DNA from 3 places in the Sulfobacillus sp. hq2 genome. Region 3 is predicted to be linked to each of the others. Evidence: riboswitches for the same ligand, from Rfam matches in the RefSeq annotation. Region 3 holds a riboswitch; each other region holds the start of a gene.

Region 1 (5,202 bases), on a different contig from region 3:
GTATGAACTGACCCCTGGGGTGGAACAATCTGGTAGACAACACTTCATAGGGGGACAAGACATGAAAGCCATTGTGAAAAACGGATTATGGGTCCTCGCGGTTGCCATTCTTGTGTGGATGGGGGCGAGTGTAAGGGCTGCCGTAATTTCGCCGCTTATGACCGCATTTCAGGCGACAAAGGCTACTCCACAGGGATTTAGTATCAATGGCTGGGTGGAAATGGCGGGGACAGCACGGGGAATGTCATTAAGACAGTGGGTCAACAAACTGGCGACGCAGAGTCACGTCACGGGTACGGTGCAACAAACCCAGGGCGCAGACTATCAAAAGGCCGATATCCATGCAACCATTGCCGGTTTCAAGACCGAACTGATCGCGGAACGTCTGGCCTCTGGCGCGACCTATCTCGTTATTGACCGGGTAGGCAGTCAAGGGTTTCATGGGTTAAGTGAAAGCACCGCTCTCGTGCGGCGCATCCTGGCCCCTTATGGCGCGGTTCATCTGTCCCTAACCTTGCAGGGGACCTTACCTCACCCTTTGACGGTGAGCCAGGAAGAATCCTTGGTTAATCAGGCCTTTCGTGCAGTCGGAGCATCGCGTGTCAACGGCATTCAAACCCCTCAGTACGTGTCGGTCGCGGGATACACGGCGTTCATTCATTCCCACGACTCTCTTCAGGGGCACGCGGTCAATTTGCAAGTGGCGACGAACTACAACACCTATTGGGACGAAGAGCAGGTTGATGTAGGTACGCCTTTGGTGACCGTGACTTATTGAGTGTGTTTGAACTACCAGTTCCTGGGCACACTGGAATTAAGAGGATATGAATATCCTCGGCGCAGCAGCGCATACGAAAGTGGAGGAACAGACACTATGGCGAATCGTCGTCTCACCATGTTCGGAATCATTGGGGGAGTCGCAGTAGTGGGGGGAGGCATTCTAACATTTGCACTGACACACCGGTCATCGCATACAGTGACCGTGCCGGTCGCGCATCACGTGCCCAGTGCGCGTGGACATCAAGCAGCTCAGGCTCCCGCCCTTAACGACACTACGGCCCCGTTGCTGATGCCGATTAACGGCACCGTGTCCAATCCCTTTGGATGGCAGTATTCGGGCGCCCTCAATGAGTGGTACTACAATCCGGGCATAACGGTTTCCGCAAAAGCGGGGACACCCGTGCATGCGGCTTGGGGTGGAGTGGTCACGCAAGTCGACAATGTCGATCATCAAGGACTGTCCGTGACTGTGAAGGATGGCAATGACTATGAAACGGTCTATGGACATTTGGGCAGCGCCAGTGTCAAGGCGGGTCAGATGATTAAGCAAGGACAAGTCGTAGGGAGTGTAGGGGGCAGCAGTATTTATAGCCGCCAACCGGGGTCTCACTTAGACTTCCAAGTATTTCACGGGTCTATGGCAACCAACCCGGAAGGTTTTATGCACCCTTCCTCGTGAACCCATGAAATGCCAGAGCAGGATTATTTGCTCTGGCATTTATTTTTTTGCGGCCCATATACTCTACCAAGTTCGGGGGGAGAAAGGGGCCGGAAATGTGAAGGACCATATCTGGCAGCGTGTTGTGGACATCGGAAATTATATTCTGAATAACGGCGCAACCGTTCGTGATACTGCAAAGGTTTTTGGCGTATCCAAAAGCACGGTCCACAAGGATGTCACCGAACGATTACCTAAAGTCAATCAAGCATTAGCCACAGAAGTGAAAAAAGTCCTAGAAGTGAATAAGGCCGAGCGTCATCTTCGGGGTGGAGAGGCAACCAGGCAGAAATTTCTAACGAACCGCCCGGTTTAGCCTATTTATAGGCCGGATGCCGGGGATGGGAGCTGGCACCATCCCCGGGGAGACCCGCTTAAACCACGTGTCGTGGATGTTGACAGCGTTTGGGGAAACGCTATATACTCGGGAAGACAATTGACCATGAAGCTCTTATCAAGAGCGGCGGAGGGACAGGCCCGATGAAGCCCGGCAACCGGCTACCCATGCCAAGGTGCCAATCCCGACCTCACTTACGGGGACGGATGAGAGAATACCAGCGTAGCGCCTCTTCTCTCGGAAGGGGTCTTTTTGTTTATTGTGGGAATTTGCAAGGAGGGCATGAGTTGGGGCACAATTTTCTGTTTACGTCTGAATCGGTTACGGAGGGGCATCCGGACAAAATTGCCGATCAAATTTCAGACGCCATATTAGACCGGATTCTCGCGGAGGATCCCGTTGCGCGCGTTGCCGCGGAAACGGTTGTTACGACCGGACTAGCATTAGTGGTCGGGGAAATTTCTACGGTGACGTACGTCGATATTCCTCGGGTGGTGCGAGACACCATCCGCAATATTGGGTATACCCGTGCCAAAATGGGATTTGATGCGGATACAGTATCGATTCTGACGTCGATTGACGAGCAATCGGCGGATATCGCCATGGGCGTCAACGAGGCATTGGAAGTGCGGCAAGGCTCAGCCGATGCTCGCGCCTTAATCGGGGCAGGAGACCAAGGCATGGTCTTTGGGTATGCTTGCAATGAAACCCCGGAGTTTATGCCAGCACCTATTTCGTTGGCTCATCAGCTGAGCTATCGACTGGCGCAGGTCCGCAAGACGGAAACCGTCCCATTTCTATGGCCTGATGGCAAAACCCAAGTGACTGTACGCTATGAGAACGCTAAGCCGATTGGTATTGATACGATTTTGGTGTCGACCCAGCATCATGCGTCTGCCACGCTTGAAATGGTTCAGGAAGCGGTCATCGAGGAAGTGATTCGGCCGGTGATTGCTCCGCACTGGGATCTCTCTAACACGCGGATATTGGTTAACCCAACCGGTCGGTTCGTGGTAGGGGGGCCCCATGGAGATTCAGGCTTAACAGGCCGGAAGATTATTGTCGATACCTATGGCGGTTATGCGAGGCATGGAGGTGGGGCATTTTCTGGCAAGGATCCCACGAAGGTCGACCGATCGGCATCGTATGCGGCAAGGTGGGTGGCTAAAAACTTGGTCGCGGCAGGATTGGCTGAGCGCGCCGAAATTCAAATTTCTTATGCGATTGGTGTCGCCGAACCTATATCGGTTATGGTAGATACCTTTGGAACCGGACGCTTAGAGGACGTGGCCCTAGCCAAAATTGTCCGCGAGGTTTTTGACCTGCGACCGCTCGGTATTATCGAAGATCTTGACCTGAGGAGGCCGATTTACCTTCAGACGGCAGCGTATGGTCATTTTGGCCGGACTGATGTGGCTTTGCCATGGGAACAATTGAACCGTGTTGATGCCCTTCTAGACCGCGCGGCTGTCAAGCCCGCAGATTAGTCTTTTGGTCATCTTTTCCGCAGTCTGTTCGTATAATGGGACAGAATGTGGAAAGGGGAATCGCGGTGACCTGGTGGGGAGCGCTTGGGTTGGCTCTGTCGCTGTACGGAGCTGTTGTGGTGCTTGAATGGGTCTATGCGCGTGTTTTGCAGCCGGCAGGAGTGGAAGCGCTGTCTGTCAGCATCGTACTGCACGTGATGAATCAAGAACATCTGATTGAACAAGCCGTCATCGATTTGACGGGGTTATGGCGTCTTGAGATGTGGGATCAGAACACCGTGGAGCTGATTATTGCCGATGGCGGATCCACGGACCAAACCGTGGCCATTCTTGACCGTTTGCAGCGTCAATATCCATGGTTGCTTATTGCGGATTCCGGACGTGACAAAAGCCATGTTCTTGAGTTATGCCGCCACGATGTCGTGATTTGGGTGGAAATGACAGGCCGCTCCCCTGCCAGTCCGCTAGTCACGGTGAGAAGTCTTTTAGCTCACCAACCGGCGCACTTATCAGGCGTGATAGGCTAAAGAGCCGGACAGGCCCACACTGTACACGTCTGATCTGGCAAGGGTGCCAATGGTATGCCGAATACCGCATGGTCCAGTCTTTCCTTTCGCTAGAATCCAAGGCAGTTGGCGCGGTTTTGTGTTAAGCTCACCGCTTGGCTCTTGTCTTTCTTTATCAGATAAGGGGTCAAGCGGCCGTTTTATTCTGTGCGGACGCGTGCCGCTTTGTTGCTTCTTAGGGTTTTACCGACCGGGCCCTTTTAACAAATCGCGATAACAATGAAGGGGTAACGGGCCAAACGCCTAAGCGGATTAATACAAAAATATAGAGCGCTGTGGCTATGAATAAAGTGGCCGCGATGACAGGGAGCAACAAATACCATTCCCCCAAATGGCTATAGTGGATCCCTATAATGGCGAGTTGGTTGAAAAGACCAAATCCCATAAGTGCTCCTACCCAACTGAATAGAAATCGCGTCTGGCCTTCGAAGGGATTGAGGTGATGGCGCATTAGCCATATGCTGAGCACGACAGCGCGAACGTAGGCGGCGATTGAGGTGGCTAATGCGAGACCATCGGATCCTAATGGACGTACTAAGAGAAAGTCCCCAAACACGTTAAAGATAATGGAGATGATGCTGGCTACGCTCGATGTCCGCGTGGCCTTTTGCGATAATACAATACGCGAAAACAGCATTCCAAAAGCTGTACCAGGAATGCCTAGGGTCCAATACAAAAGAAGGCGAGACGTCAGCGCCGTTGAGGCCTCATTAAACCGACCATGTTGGTACAAAATTTCAACAATGGGAACCCGGAGTAAGACAAATGCTAAGAAGAAGGGAGAGACGACCAACAGTGTAACTTGCACACCCTGCCGCACAAGGTCTCTATACGCAGCCGAATTTCCCGCTCGATTGAAGAGTTCTGCTAACTGGGTGTAAATTGGGGCGATAACTGGGGTAATGGCCAAGCCAATCGGTAATTGGCTAATCACTTCGGCAAAGTTTAGTCCAGCGATACGGCCCACAGCTAAGGTCGAGGCAAAAATGCGGTCGACAATGGTTCCAGCGATTTGCACCGAATGGGCCAGAAATGTTGGGGTCGCCAGTTTTAGATATTGGCGAGTCCAAGGATGACGCCATGTCAGGCTTAGTTTTAATGCGATGTGATGGCGCTTTAAGGCAGGAATTAAATAGGCTAATTGGGTCATTTGTGCGAGGGTAAATCCTATCGCCACTCCGGTTATTCCCATGATCATGCCCAGTCCAATAATTGTTGCGACGCGGACGACGTTAATAATCACAGGAGTCAGGGCCGGTGCTATAAAATACTTTTTCGATTGTAAAATGCCATTCATAAAATTCCCCAACACCA
Region 2 (5,202 bases), on a different contig from region 3:
GGTTCAGCCGGACTACGCCTTAACGCCCTTTTGAAAGGAACGGGACGGCGATACGTGATCCGTTGGGGTACCAAGAACTCCCCGGGGCGAATCTCTCCATGCATCCCCGTGTTGAGGATGTTCACCGCGCCGACGCCATCCCGGTGTGCTTGATAGTCACAAGCGCGACAATGGTAGGTGCGGCCCGCCACCTTGTTAAGGTGGCCACAACGCGGACACGTTTGCGACGTATACGCTTCGCTGATCGGCATCAGACGGATGCCATGACGCCGGAGTTTGTATGCCAAATAGTGTTCTAACCGTCCGAACTCCAGCGCCCCGACGTCTTGGTTCATGCGTCGGGATCGTCGATGCCGTTTTTGATGATTGAGCGTGCTGAGATCACCCGCATAGAGAACGGTGAGCTGTTGCGCCACACCGAACGCGACGATCTGGTTGGCGGCATGATGGAGGGCATTCCGACTCACCCGGTTGACCTGTTGGCTCAGACGGTGCCGCGCGCGGTTGAGACGGCGGCGCCGTCGCGACCCGGGTTGCGTGCGGCGCCGTTTTTTCTGGAGCTTGGTCAGCCCTTTGGCGCGGCCCTGCTTGACGGATCGCAGGCCCCGACCCGACACGGCGAGGGCCTCTTGGCCATCGGAGACCATGCCGCGGTGAATGACGCCGATATCGAGGCCGCCCACCTTTTCGGACACCGGGGGTTGCGGATCGTCGAGGATGCGGGTCACCGTCAGAAAGATCTCGCCATAGCCCAGCTCCGCCTGGACCATCGTCCCGGTCGGTAACGCATCGGGAAGCCACACCCGAATGGGTTCACGCCCGCGCCCGAGAGACAAGCGCAGATGCGATCCCTGCATTTGGAGGGCTTGTCCCTTAAAAATGGGGTTGAAGTATCGGCGGAATCGCCACGGATAGCGTGCCTTTTTATCCCCGTTTTGGCGTTTGGTACGCACCCCGTCAATCGTGGCGGAGAACTTTTCGATGAGGGCTTGGACGGTTTGCGCATGCAGCGGAAAGCGCCGTTTGACATGCGCTTTCAGTGGAGATTCGGTGGGCCATCGCCAATGGCGTTTGCGGCAGAACCGATGGATCGTGACCAAACGCGTCCACAAGTCGCCCGCTGATCGCCGAGCAGCGGAGGCTTTCGCCCCTTCCGTCGGGGGCACCGACACGCGATAGGGGAAGACGATGGTTTCTTGCATCGATCTCCTCCTGAGCTTGACGAACTCTTGGGTCTATTATACCCTTGGTCTATGGCGAACACAAGCGACTACAGAACCGGCAGACACTGTGTCTTTCACTTACACGTGCATTTGGTCTTTGTGGCGAAATATCGGCGGTTGGTCTTTACGAAAGAAATCCTGGAGGACTTGCGTACCATTTTTTCTGACGTGTGCCAGGACTTCGAGGCCACCTTGGAGGCATTCGACGGCGAGCGGGACCATGTGCATTTGCTCATCACTTATCCGCCTAAGGTCGCGATTTCTCGCCTGGTGAATAGCCTCAAAGGCGTCTCATCGCGATTGATACGTAAGAAGCACTATCCGAGCATTGAGCGGGCGCTGTGGGGCGGCAGTCTCTGGTCGCCGAGTTATTTTGCGGGATCGGCTGGTGGAGCACCCCTCTCCATCATTCGGCAATACATCGAACAACAGGAAACCCCGGATTGACCCTTGCGGGGTCAGCGCCTGATAGCTCCGCCCTGAACGGCGGAGCTATCAGGCGCATTTGATAAAAAGGTATCTGTCACCATACGGTTTTAGGCACTAGATAGGGGATAAAAGCGGGGTGGCGACAGAGTAGAAACGCATCCTTTGCCATGATTTTTCGATTGATATAGCGCTTTATCAGCTTGGCGATAGAGATCTTGAAAGCGTCTGCCGTCGTCAGGATAGCGCGCAATGCCGCCCGAGACACCGAACGGGAATGTCTTAGAGGGTAAGGCTTGAGCCATGTGTCGAAGATGGGATATCACCTGTTCGGGTTGTCCGGCAAAGGTGAACCATAGGCCAAATTCGTCTCCACCAATCCGTGCGAGACCGTCATGCGAACGGATGAGGGATCGCCACGATTGTGCCGTTTGTTGCAGAAAGTGGTCGCCAGCTGGATGCCCAAACTGGTCATTTACCGCTTTGAACCCGTCTAAGTCTAAAAGGATCAAGAGGCCTGGAATATTTGAATACAATTGGTCATGTCGTTCGATTAACTCTTCCAGCCCTCGGCGGTTTAGAAGTCCCGTCAGCGGGTCTTGATAGGCATAAGCCATTAAGTCAGCAACCTTTTGGCTTTGTTGGGCAATTTCGTGGTGGAGAAGATCATTATAACTATCCAGTGCTGTAGCTACGTCCCAGAGCCAGCGGGTCCTTACTAACCGTAAGGGGGGCAGACCATCACCCCACTTTTCCTGCATTTCATGGTAGGCAGGGAAGTATTCGTTGAAGAGACGGATAAACCAAGACGGGCTGATGTGCGCACGCATATGAGCTGTCCCCATATGCCTACTAGTTTCGGATGATATAGCGAGCCTAGGATCTTGCGCGAGGGTGTGAAAGTGCCCTTGTAACATTTGCGTAAAGCGTTCCCATGTGACAGTTTCAATGATGGTACGCATTCCATCATGAGCCTCGGCAACGGTCAGTGCACGACCAACAAATTGTGTATGAATGGCATACAGTCCGTCGCGATGGGTTTGCCATATTTCCTGGTCGCTATCACTCCACGGGAAAAGCGGATTGGTTGATTCCATGAATGCCCCATTCTTCCTAATGTGAAATCCTTCTTTCTATCATGGCATTCATTGTTGGAAATAGCAAGAACTGCCATTTATTGCCTTAGATGCGAAGATAATTGATGGAAGACGTTGATTGCCGTATCAGTTTATGATAAAGTCAGCTTGCTTAGCCTCTTATCGAGAGTGGCGGAGGGACTGGCCCGATGAAGCCCGGCAACCCCTTGGGGTGCTAATTCCTGAAAGACGTAATGTCTTTCGAGATGAGAGGGAACGGGTTGTTGTCCGTCCTCCCTCGGTGGGAGCTTTTTTTTATGGAAAAGGAGGCGGACATCTATGCCGCAATGGGAACGTGATACGTGGTTGGTTCATGCTGGGACCGATTTTTTTGGAAATTTAGAACCTACGGCTCTTCCGATTTATCCATCCACGAGTTATCGATCACGATCAGGCGAAGAGCTAGATCAATTGATGGGTGGAACTCGCGAAGGTTTTTCTTACGCCCGTCATGGGAACCCCAATGTAGCGGCTTTGGTTGAGGCTATGAAGGTGTTGGAGCATGCCGAAACCGGTATTGCCACAGCTTCTGGTATGGCGGCTATTGATGCGGCTCTTTACGCAACGGGATTAGCACCGCACGATCGTGTTCTGGTCTCCCAAGATATTTATGGGGCCTCATTAAGTCTGTTATCAAGCCTATGGGCTGAGTTTGGCGTTGAGACTGCCGTCGGTGAGTTTACCGACGCTGATGTATTCGTGTCCATGTTGGCCGAGGTTCGGCCGAAAGCGGTTCTAATCGAGACCATTTCTAACCCTCTTCTGAAAGTGCTTGATGTGCCAGAGCTGGTAAGGTTGGCGCATGGCCATGGCGCGCAGGTCATTGTGGATAATACATTTGCTACACCCGTGATGTACCGACCTGCGGAGTGCGGGGCTGACCTGGTGGTTCATAGTGCTACCAAGTATTTAGGAGGGCATGGCGATGCCATGGGGGGCGTTGTTTTAGGGCGCCAGCAACATGAGGAGCGCTTGCACCAATATCTCAAATTGCGTGGGGCGGTCTTAGGTCCTTTTGAATCATGGCTTATCCACCGAGGCCTGCGGACATTAGGAGTCCGCTTTGAAAAGCAAAGCGCAAATGCGTTGCAGGTAGCTCAAAAGCTCCAAGCGTCTGGTCTCTTTACGCACGTTTATTACCCACTATTTGCAGATCATCCCACGTACGCAACGGCTCAGCGACTGCTCCCTAACATGGGCGGTGCTGTGGTTACACTGGAATTGTCGGGCGGAAAAGACCGTGTATTTCGTTTTATGGACCGCCTAGAACTCATTGCTTCGGCAACGACGGTGGGGGACGTCTACTCTTTGTGCCTATATCCGTTAATTGCTTCACACCGCAACCAAACTCCGGAGCAACGGGCACAAATGGGCATTACAGACGGAACCATTCGTATTTCTATAGGGCTAGAAGACCCAGGAGACATTGCCGGTGACTTGATTCAGGCTGCCACGTTATCGGCTTAATGAAAAAGCACAACCAGACACGAGCTGGTTGTGCTTTTTGGCTATCCTTCGATGTCAATGAAGAGATCTGAACCTTCAACTTTTACCGGGTAGGTGCGAATGGGAGCATAAGCGGGAAAATGCTTCGCCTCCCCAGTCCGCACATCAAATTGACCGCCATGCCTCGGACAATGAATGATGTATCCGACAAGGTCTCCTTCACACAGAGAGGCTTCGGCATGGGAACACAAATCATCTGTGGCGAAATATTCGCCGTTGACCTGATATAACGCAATGTCATCGTCTTCCATCGGCACAAGAAACGGTTCACCGGCAACGATATCATTGACTGATGCCACGCGTACCCACTGTGCCACTTAGCCAATAGCTCCTTCCATCTCAAACTTAATCAAGCGATTCATTTCCACCGCGAATTCCATCGGTAATTCCCGGGTAAAAGGTTCAATGAATCCCAAAATGATTAGACGGGTGGCTTCCTCTTCGGATAACCCACGCGCAGTGAGATAGAATAACTGCTCTTCACTGACTTTTGTCACGGTCGCCTCATGCTCCATTTCAGCATGGCTGGTTTCGACCTCGGAATAGGGCAGGGTGTCATTGACTGATTCGTTGTCTAACAACAGCGTATCGCATTTCACGTTCGCCTTAGCTCCGGTCGCTGTTTTATCAAAATGAACTAACCCACGATAAGTCGTTTTGCCCCCATGTTGGCTAATCGATTTAGATACGATTGTCGAGGTGGTGTTTGGAGCCATGTGAACCATTTTAGCTCCGGTATCTTGGTGTTGGTTCCGGCCCGCAACAGCAATAGAAAGCACGCTGCCCCGGGCTCCTTCGCCCATTAGATAGACAGAAGGATATTTCATGGTGGCTTTGGAGCCAATATTGCCGTCGACCCACTCCATGGTAGCATTCTTATAGGCCACGGCCCGTTTCGTGACTAAATTGTA
Region 3 (5,202 bases):
GCCGGCAAAATCAATTGCAAAGCGTTCATAAAGTCAATGTAACGATTAGGATCGTCCAAGACAAATGAAAGCATGGCCCCGGTTCCAGAAGCCTGACTTTTTTGCAAGGCGTCTTGTTCGGGACTATTGAGCCCAGGGTAAAAGACGCGTTGAACCCGGGGATGACGTGCGAGAAACGCGGCAATGGCGGCAGCATTGGCTTCTTGACGGTCCATCCGAATAGCTAATGTTTTGAGGCCTCTGAGCAGTAACCACGCATCCCACGGGCCCAGAATGCTTCCGGTGGCATTGGTGAGTTCGTTGAGTTGCGCATAGTCTTCGGCATAACGACAGACCGTTGCCCCGGCCAAGACATCATTATGGCCCGCCATATATTTGGTCGCGCTATACACCGCAAAATCAGCCCCTAAGTCTAAAGGCCGCTGGCGAACCGCGGTCATAAACGTATTATCAATAGCCAATTTGGCACCATGGGCATGGGCCATTTCCGCAAGAGCTCGTAATGGACTGACTTGCAATAAGGGGTTACTAGGGCTTTCCGCAATAACAAGACGCGTCGTGTCCGTAAAGGCGCGCTCGACCGCATCGAGTTGGCGCGTGTTAACCATCGAGGAGCGAATGCCAAATTTTGCAAAAACATCTACCAATAAGCGATAGGTCCCCCCATAGGCATCGTCAGTGACAATCACATGATCGCCTTGGTGGAGCATGTGCACCAAAGCCGTGAGAGCAGCCATGCCGCTTCCATATAAAAGAGCGCCAGCACCTCCATCAAGACGGTTGATAGCCTCTTGCGCGCTGTGGCGGGTTGGGTTTTCGGTCCGGCTATAGTCGTATTGGCCAAGGTTCTCACCCGGATGCTGATACGTCACCGTTTGATAAATCGGGGTGCTAACAGATCCATATGCGAGATCTTGTCCGACGCCGCAGTGAGCAGCAAGAGTTTCAGGATGCCACTGAGGGCTCCTCATATGATGCACAAAAATCGTCCTTTCTGGGGCAATATCAGCCGATCAAGAAGTGAGAAAACGATCCAAAATATCACGGGCATTTTCATGGCGACGGCTTTCTTCCAATAAATAATTGAGCACGTCACGTAGCCAGGCGTCTAAGGGAATACGGTCCGTCTTTAATACGACGTCGTGCACGATCTTTTGCCGTTCGGGAAGCAGTTGACCGCCCTTGGCACTAAGTTGGTAGCGTACATTGTCAAAGGTTAGGGTGATCGACTTAATGGATGACGTTTTGGAGAAGAGGCCCGACTGACGAACCACCCGCACGTTTTCGGGCAACGACGCCTCCAGCTTATGCGCCAAGACGGTCATAAGCATTGGGACGTCATGGCGGACATCCTCCAGTCCAGCCGCGAGAATCTCAAAAGACATTCCCGCATTATCATCCATGTGGCACGCCTTCTTTCTCCTGCGCTGTCGGTTCACTAATGCGCATGGCCTAAGTATTGTGGACAGGTAGTCCCGCAATCATCACTCCTATTTTCAGCGAAGATGGGGCTGTGTGCAAGGCACGAAACTCCTAGACGGAGGATTTTTGTATAGAAAGAATGGGCGAGAGGTAGGGGAAGGAGAGCAAGAGCTCCCGCCGCATTAAGGGCAGCGGGAGTCGCTTAATGGAAGACGTGATGCCACAAGGTCAAGGCCGTGTGGCTGATTTGCATAGCAGCAAAGGTTAAAAAGGAGCCTAATATGGCGCGGACTCCTTGCCATGACTCGAGACTGCGCTGGGCATCCCCTAAGGTGTGGATGAAAAAATTCAACTGCCATAACAAGACAGAGCCGAGAACGGCAACAATGACGACGAACCAACGGAACACATGGCGGCGGCGAGCTGGTTTAGAGTCGGAATCCAGCACGCTGTGGCGCCGTTCTTTGGATAAAGACGAGCCCGATGACGACATGGTGCCACCTCCTATGGATACTCTATCATCCATACCAAAAAATGGCAATTATATTATTTTATGCAATGTCTCTTGACCATTTCGCGACGCCATGGTATTTTGCTTACAATTCAATAAGATTTACTTCTTATCCAGAGTGGTGGAGGGACTGGCCCGATGAAACCCGGCAACCCCCATAGGGTGGGTGCCAATTCCGGAAGAATACGGATTCGTATTCTTTAAGATGAGAAGAGCTAACGCCTCTTCTCTAAGTAGGCGTTTTTTTATGGTTGGATGTGCCGGGCTCTGTCTGGTCCACGCCACGCGTCCAGCTTCATTTCCTCAACGACTTTGATGCCGGTGAGATCAGAACAGGGGAGAAATTATATAATGAAGACAACGATTATGGGGTCTTATCCGAAAATTCCGGCGGGTCCGGGGCCGAGTGTCCGGACTGCTATTCAACGTTTCGAAAAAGGGCAAATCTCGCCGGAGCAACTGTACTCGACCTATGAAAGTGTTGTAAAACGGGTCGTGGACTTAGCCGCTGATGCACAGTGTGATAGGACCACAGATGGCCAGATCCGCTGGTACGATCTCTTTGATCCCGTCGTTCGGGACTTGGATAATGTGTACAGTGCGGGTCTACTGCGGCTGTTTGACAACAACTTTTACGTACGTCATCCGGTCGTCACAGGTCGCCTACAATATCAAGGGGGAACGCTAGCGGCATGGAGTCGCGAAGCGGCCTCTTTATCTCGTATTCCCGTGACAATTGTCCTTCCGGGCCTCTTTACCTTTTTATCTATGGTGGAAGACAAAAATTACCACAATGAGGAAACGCTATTAAGTGACTTGGTTGATGTCATGCGGTTGACCGTCCGTCACCTCGCTGATACGGGTATTGTTGAGGTGCAGTGGGATGAGCCGGCGCTGGCGCGCTATGCGGATCGTTGGCCCACAGCGTTCGTTCAAGAAGCGTACCAGAAGCTCCTAGCGTTGGAAGGACCACTGGAGCAGTCGTTAGCTCTGTATTGGGGACCCTCGTCACCGTGGCTGGACACGTTGGCAGCATTACCCTTTGCGCGGCTATCTTTTGATGCCGTAAGCGAACCGGCCATTCTTGATCGCCTGGCGTCTCACACCCTGCCTGCTTCAGTGGGCGTGGGAATCATTGATGGGCGCAATGTGAGAATGGAAGATGCTCATCAGGTGGTCGACATCTTGGAACCGGTATTGCGTCGCCAAGGTTCTGATCGGGTTTGGGTACACCCCAACTGTGGATTGGAATTTTTGCCTCCTGACCGGGCGGCGGCGAAAGTACGTCTTTTACAGGACCTCAAAACCCTGATCAACGGTTAACCGACAGAAAGGACAAACAACCCAATGGCCAAATATTTACAGACCACTAGTGTGGGCAGTTTTCCCAAGCCTCCGGAACTTATGGCTGCGCGTGCGCGTTTTCGCCGCGGTGAGATTTCGCGCGAACAGTTGCAACAAGCGGAAGAGGCCGCGACGAAAAAAGTCATGGATTTGCAAGAAGAACTGGGCATCGATATTTTTGTGCATGGCGAGATGGAGCGAGGCGATATGGTCGCTTATTTCGCGGAGAATTGGCAAGGGTTTTCGGAGTCATTGCCGGTTCGGTCATACGGCAACCGCTATTATCACAAACCCATCGTCGAAGGCACTGTGGCCTTGGGAGATGCAGCGGGGCTAACGGTCGCATCATGGCAAAAAGCGGCCCAATTGACGGCCCGTCCTGTGAAGGGGATGCTCACCGGTCCTTATACCATTTGTGACTGGTCTTTCAATGCCTATTATCCCGACCGTCGTTCTCTCGTGCTGGATTTAGCTCATCTGGTGCACGAGGAGGCGGTGGCATTAGAAAAAGCGGGCGCTCGTTATATCCAAATTGATGAACCCGCGTTATCGACGAGGCCCGAAGAATTGGATTTGGCTATTGAAGCCATGGCGATTGTCACAGAAGGATTGACGGCGAAGACCATCAGTCATATTTGTTACGGGGATTTTGATACCATTTTGCCGGGATTATTTGAGCTTCCGGTGGACCAGCTCGACCTCGAAGCCGCTAATCAGAATTATGCATTGCTCGACCTTTTGGCGCGCCATCCTTGGCCCCAAAACAAAGAATTGGCATTAGGCGTGGTGGACGTGCACACGCACCGCATTGAATCCGTCGATGAGGTTAAGGCGGGAATTCGGCGGGCACTTGAAATTGTTCCCCTCAACAATTTGCTGATTGACCCGGACTGCGGATTAAAGACGCGTACATGGGACGAGGCGACAGAGAAATTGCGCGTAATGGCGCAAGCGGTTCAAGCAGTGCGGGAAGAGGAAGGCCTCGAGTGAAATCGTTAGCGGATGCTTTAAGGGACCCGACGTGGATTATAGGGGACGGAGCATCAGGCACGGCGCTTATGGCGGCGGGGATCGACCCCGCTGCTCTTCCTCTCGTGCCGCTAAGACAGCCTGACACGTTAATGAATCTCCATCTCCAATATCTCGAGGCCGGAGCACGGTTGTTAGAGACCCAAACCTTTTCCGCCAATGGGAGCAAACTGGCGGCACTGGGGCTCGAAGCCGACGTTGTCTTATTGCACCGCCGCGCAGCGCAAATTGCGCGACACGCGCGCGATATCTTTGGCGAACCCGCGTGGATTGTTGGATCGATAGGACCTTTGGCACAACCTGTCGCCTCGCCGGTTATGGAGAGCCTTACGCATGAAGAGGCCGTGGACTATTATCGCCCGGTGGTCGCGGGACTGTTAGCTGGTGGAGTCGATGGCTTTATTGTGGAGACGATGTCTGATATTCCCACGGTATTAGCCGCGGTAGAAGCCATTCGCGAGGAAAGCCTCTTGCCGATTATTGTGAGTTTTGCGTTTTCACCGGAAGGGGCGACGCGTTACGGGCTTACGCCCGAACAGGCCATTGAAGCGATGGGCCAATTACCAGGCGGTCCTCCTCAGTTGGTGGGTGCCAACTGCGGAAGTGGACCGGCTCCGTTGCTGGATGCCGTGATTCGAATGGCGCCACGGGCCAAAGATTTGCAGATTCCGTTAGCCGCCTTTCCTAATGCAGGGCAGCCCGCGATGGTGGCCAATCATGTCCATTATCCGGCCAGTCCACATTATGTGGCGACCATGGCCCCAGCCCTCGCGGAAGCTGGGTGTCGAGTGATTGGCGGGTGTTGCGGGACGACAGCGGCGCACATCCAAGCCATTGCTCAAACACTGCAGCATATGCCTGTTTTGCCCCAGGTCCGGACGTGGAACGTTGAGGAC

What was found. A riboswitch is a leader RNA that binds a small molecule or an ion and turns the genes downstream of it on or off. The one in region 3 is predicted to bind S-adenosylmethionine.
Region 1: linked by a shared signal. The riboswitch ahead of metK (methionine adenosyltransferase) and the one ahead of CO251_RS16410 (synthase) in region 3 are both predicted to bind S-adenosylmethionine.
Region 2: linked by a shared signal. The riboswitch ahead of CO251_RS07920 (PLP-dependent aspartate aminotransferase family protein) and the one ahead of CO251_RS16410 (synthase) in region 3 are both predicted to bind S-adenosylmethionine.

What each region holds. Positions count from the first base shown of each region.
Region 1 is NZ_NWUL01000045.1:17,100-22,301, reverse strand. Features, by position in the region: gene CO251_RS12650 (YwmB family TATA-box binding protein) at 62-778, shown strand; gene CO251_RS12645 (M23 family metallopeptidase) at 875-1,459, shown strand; gene spoIIID (sporulation transcriptional regulator SpoIIID) at 1,557-1,814, shown strand; SAM riboswitch class I at 1,947-2,048, shown strand; gene metK (methionine adenosyltransferase) at 2,123-3,322, shown strand; gene CO251_RS12630 (glycosyltransferase) at 3,388-3,849, shown strand; gene murJ (murein biosynthesis integral membrane protein MurJ) at 4,064-5,202, opposite strand, start outside.
Region 2 is NZ_NWUL01000031.1:211,610-216,811, forward strand. Features, by position in the region: gene CO251_RS07905 (RNA-guided endonuclease TnpB family protein) at 1-1,202, opposite strand, end outside; gene tnpA (IS200/IS605 family transposase) at 1,254-1,670, shown strand; gene CO251_RS07915 (GGDEF domain-containing protein) at 1,760-2,746, opposite strand; SAM riboswitch class I at 2,903-2,998, shown strand; gene CO251_RS07920 (PLP-dependent aspartate aminotransferase family protein) at 3,065-4,252, shown strand; gene CO251_RS07925 (non-heme iron oxygenase ferredoxin subunit) at 4,294-4,608, opposite strand; gene sufB (Fe-S cluster assembly protein SufB) at 4,609-5,202, opposite strand, start outside.
Region 3 is NZ_NWUL01000048.1:118,417-123,618, reverse strand. Features, by position in the region: gene CO251_RS16425 (PLP-dependent aspartate aminotransferase family protein) at 1-971, opposite strand, end outside; gene CO251_RS16420 (hypothetical protein) at 1,014-1,403, opposite strand; gene CO251_RS16415 (hypothetical protein) at 1,625-1,915, opposite strand; SAM riboswitch class I at 2,040-2,145, shown strand; gene CO251_RS16410 (synthase) at 2,285-3,256, shown strand; gene CO251_RS16405 (methionine synthase) at 3,281-4,267, shown strand; gene CO251_RS16400 (bifunctional homocysteine S-methyltransferase/methylenetetrahydrofolate reductase) at 4,264-5,202, shown strand, end outside.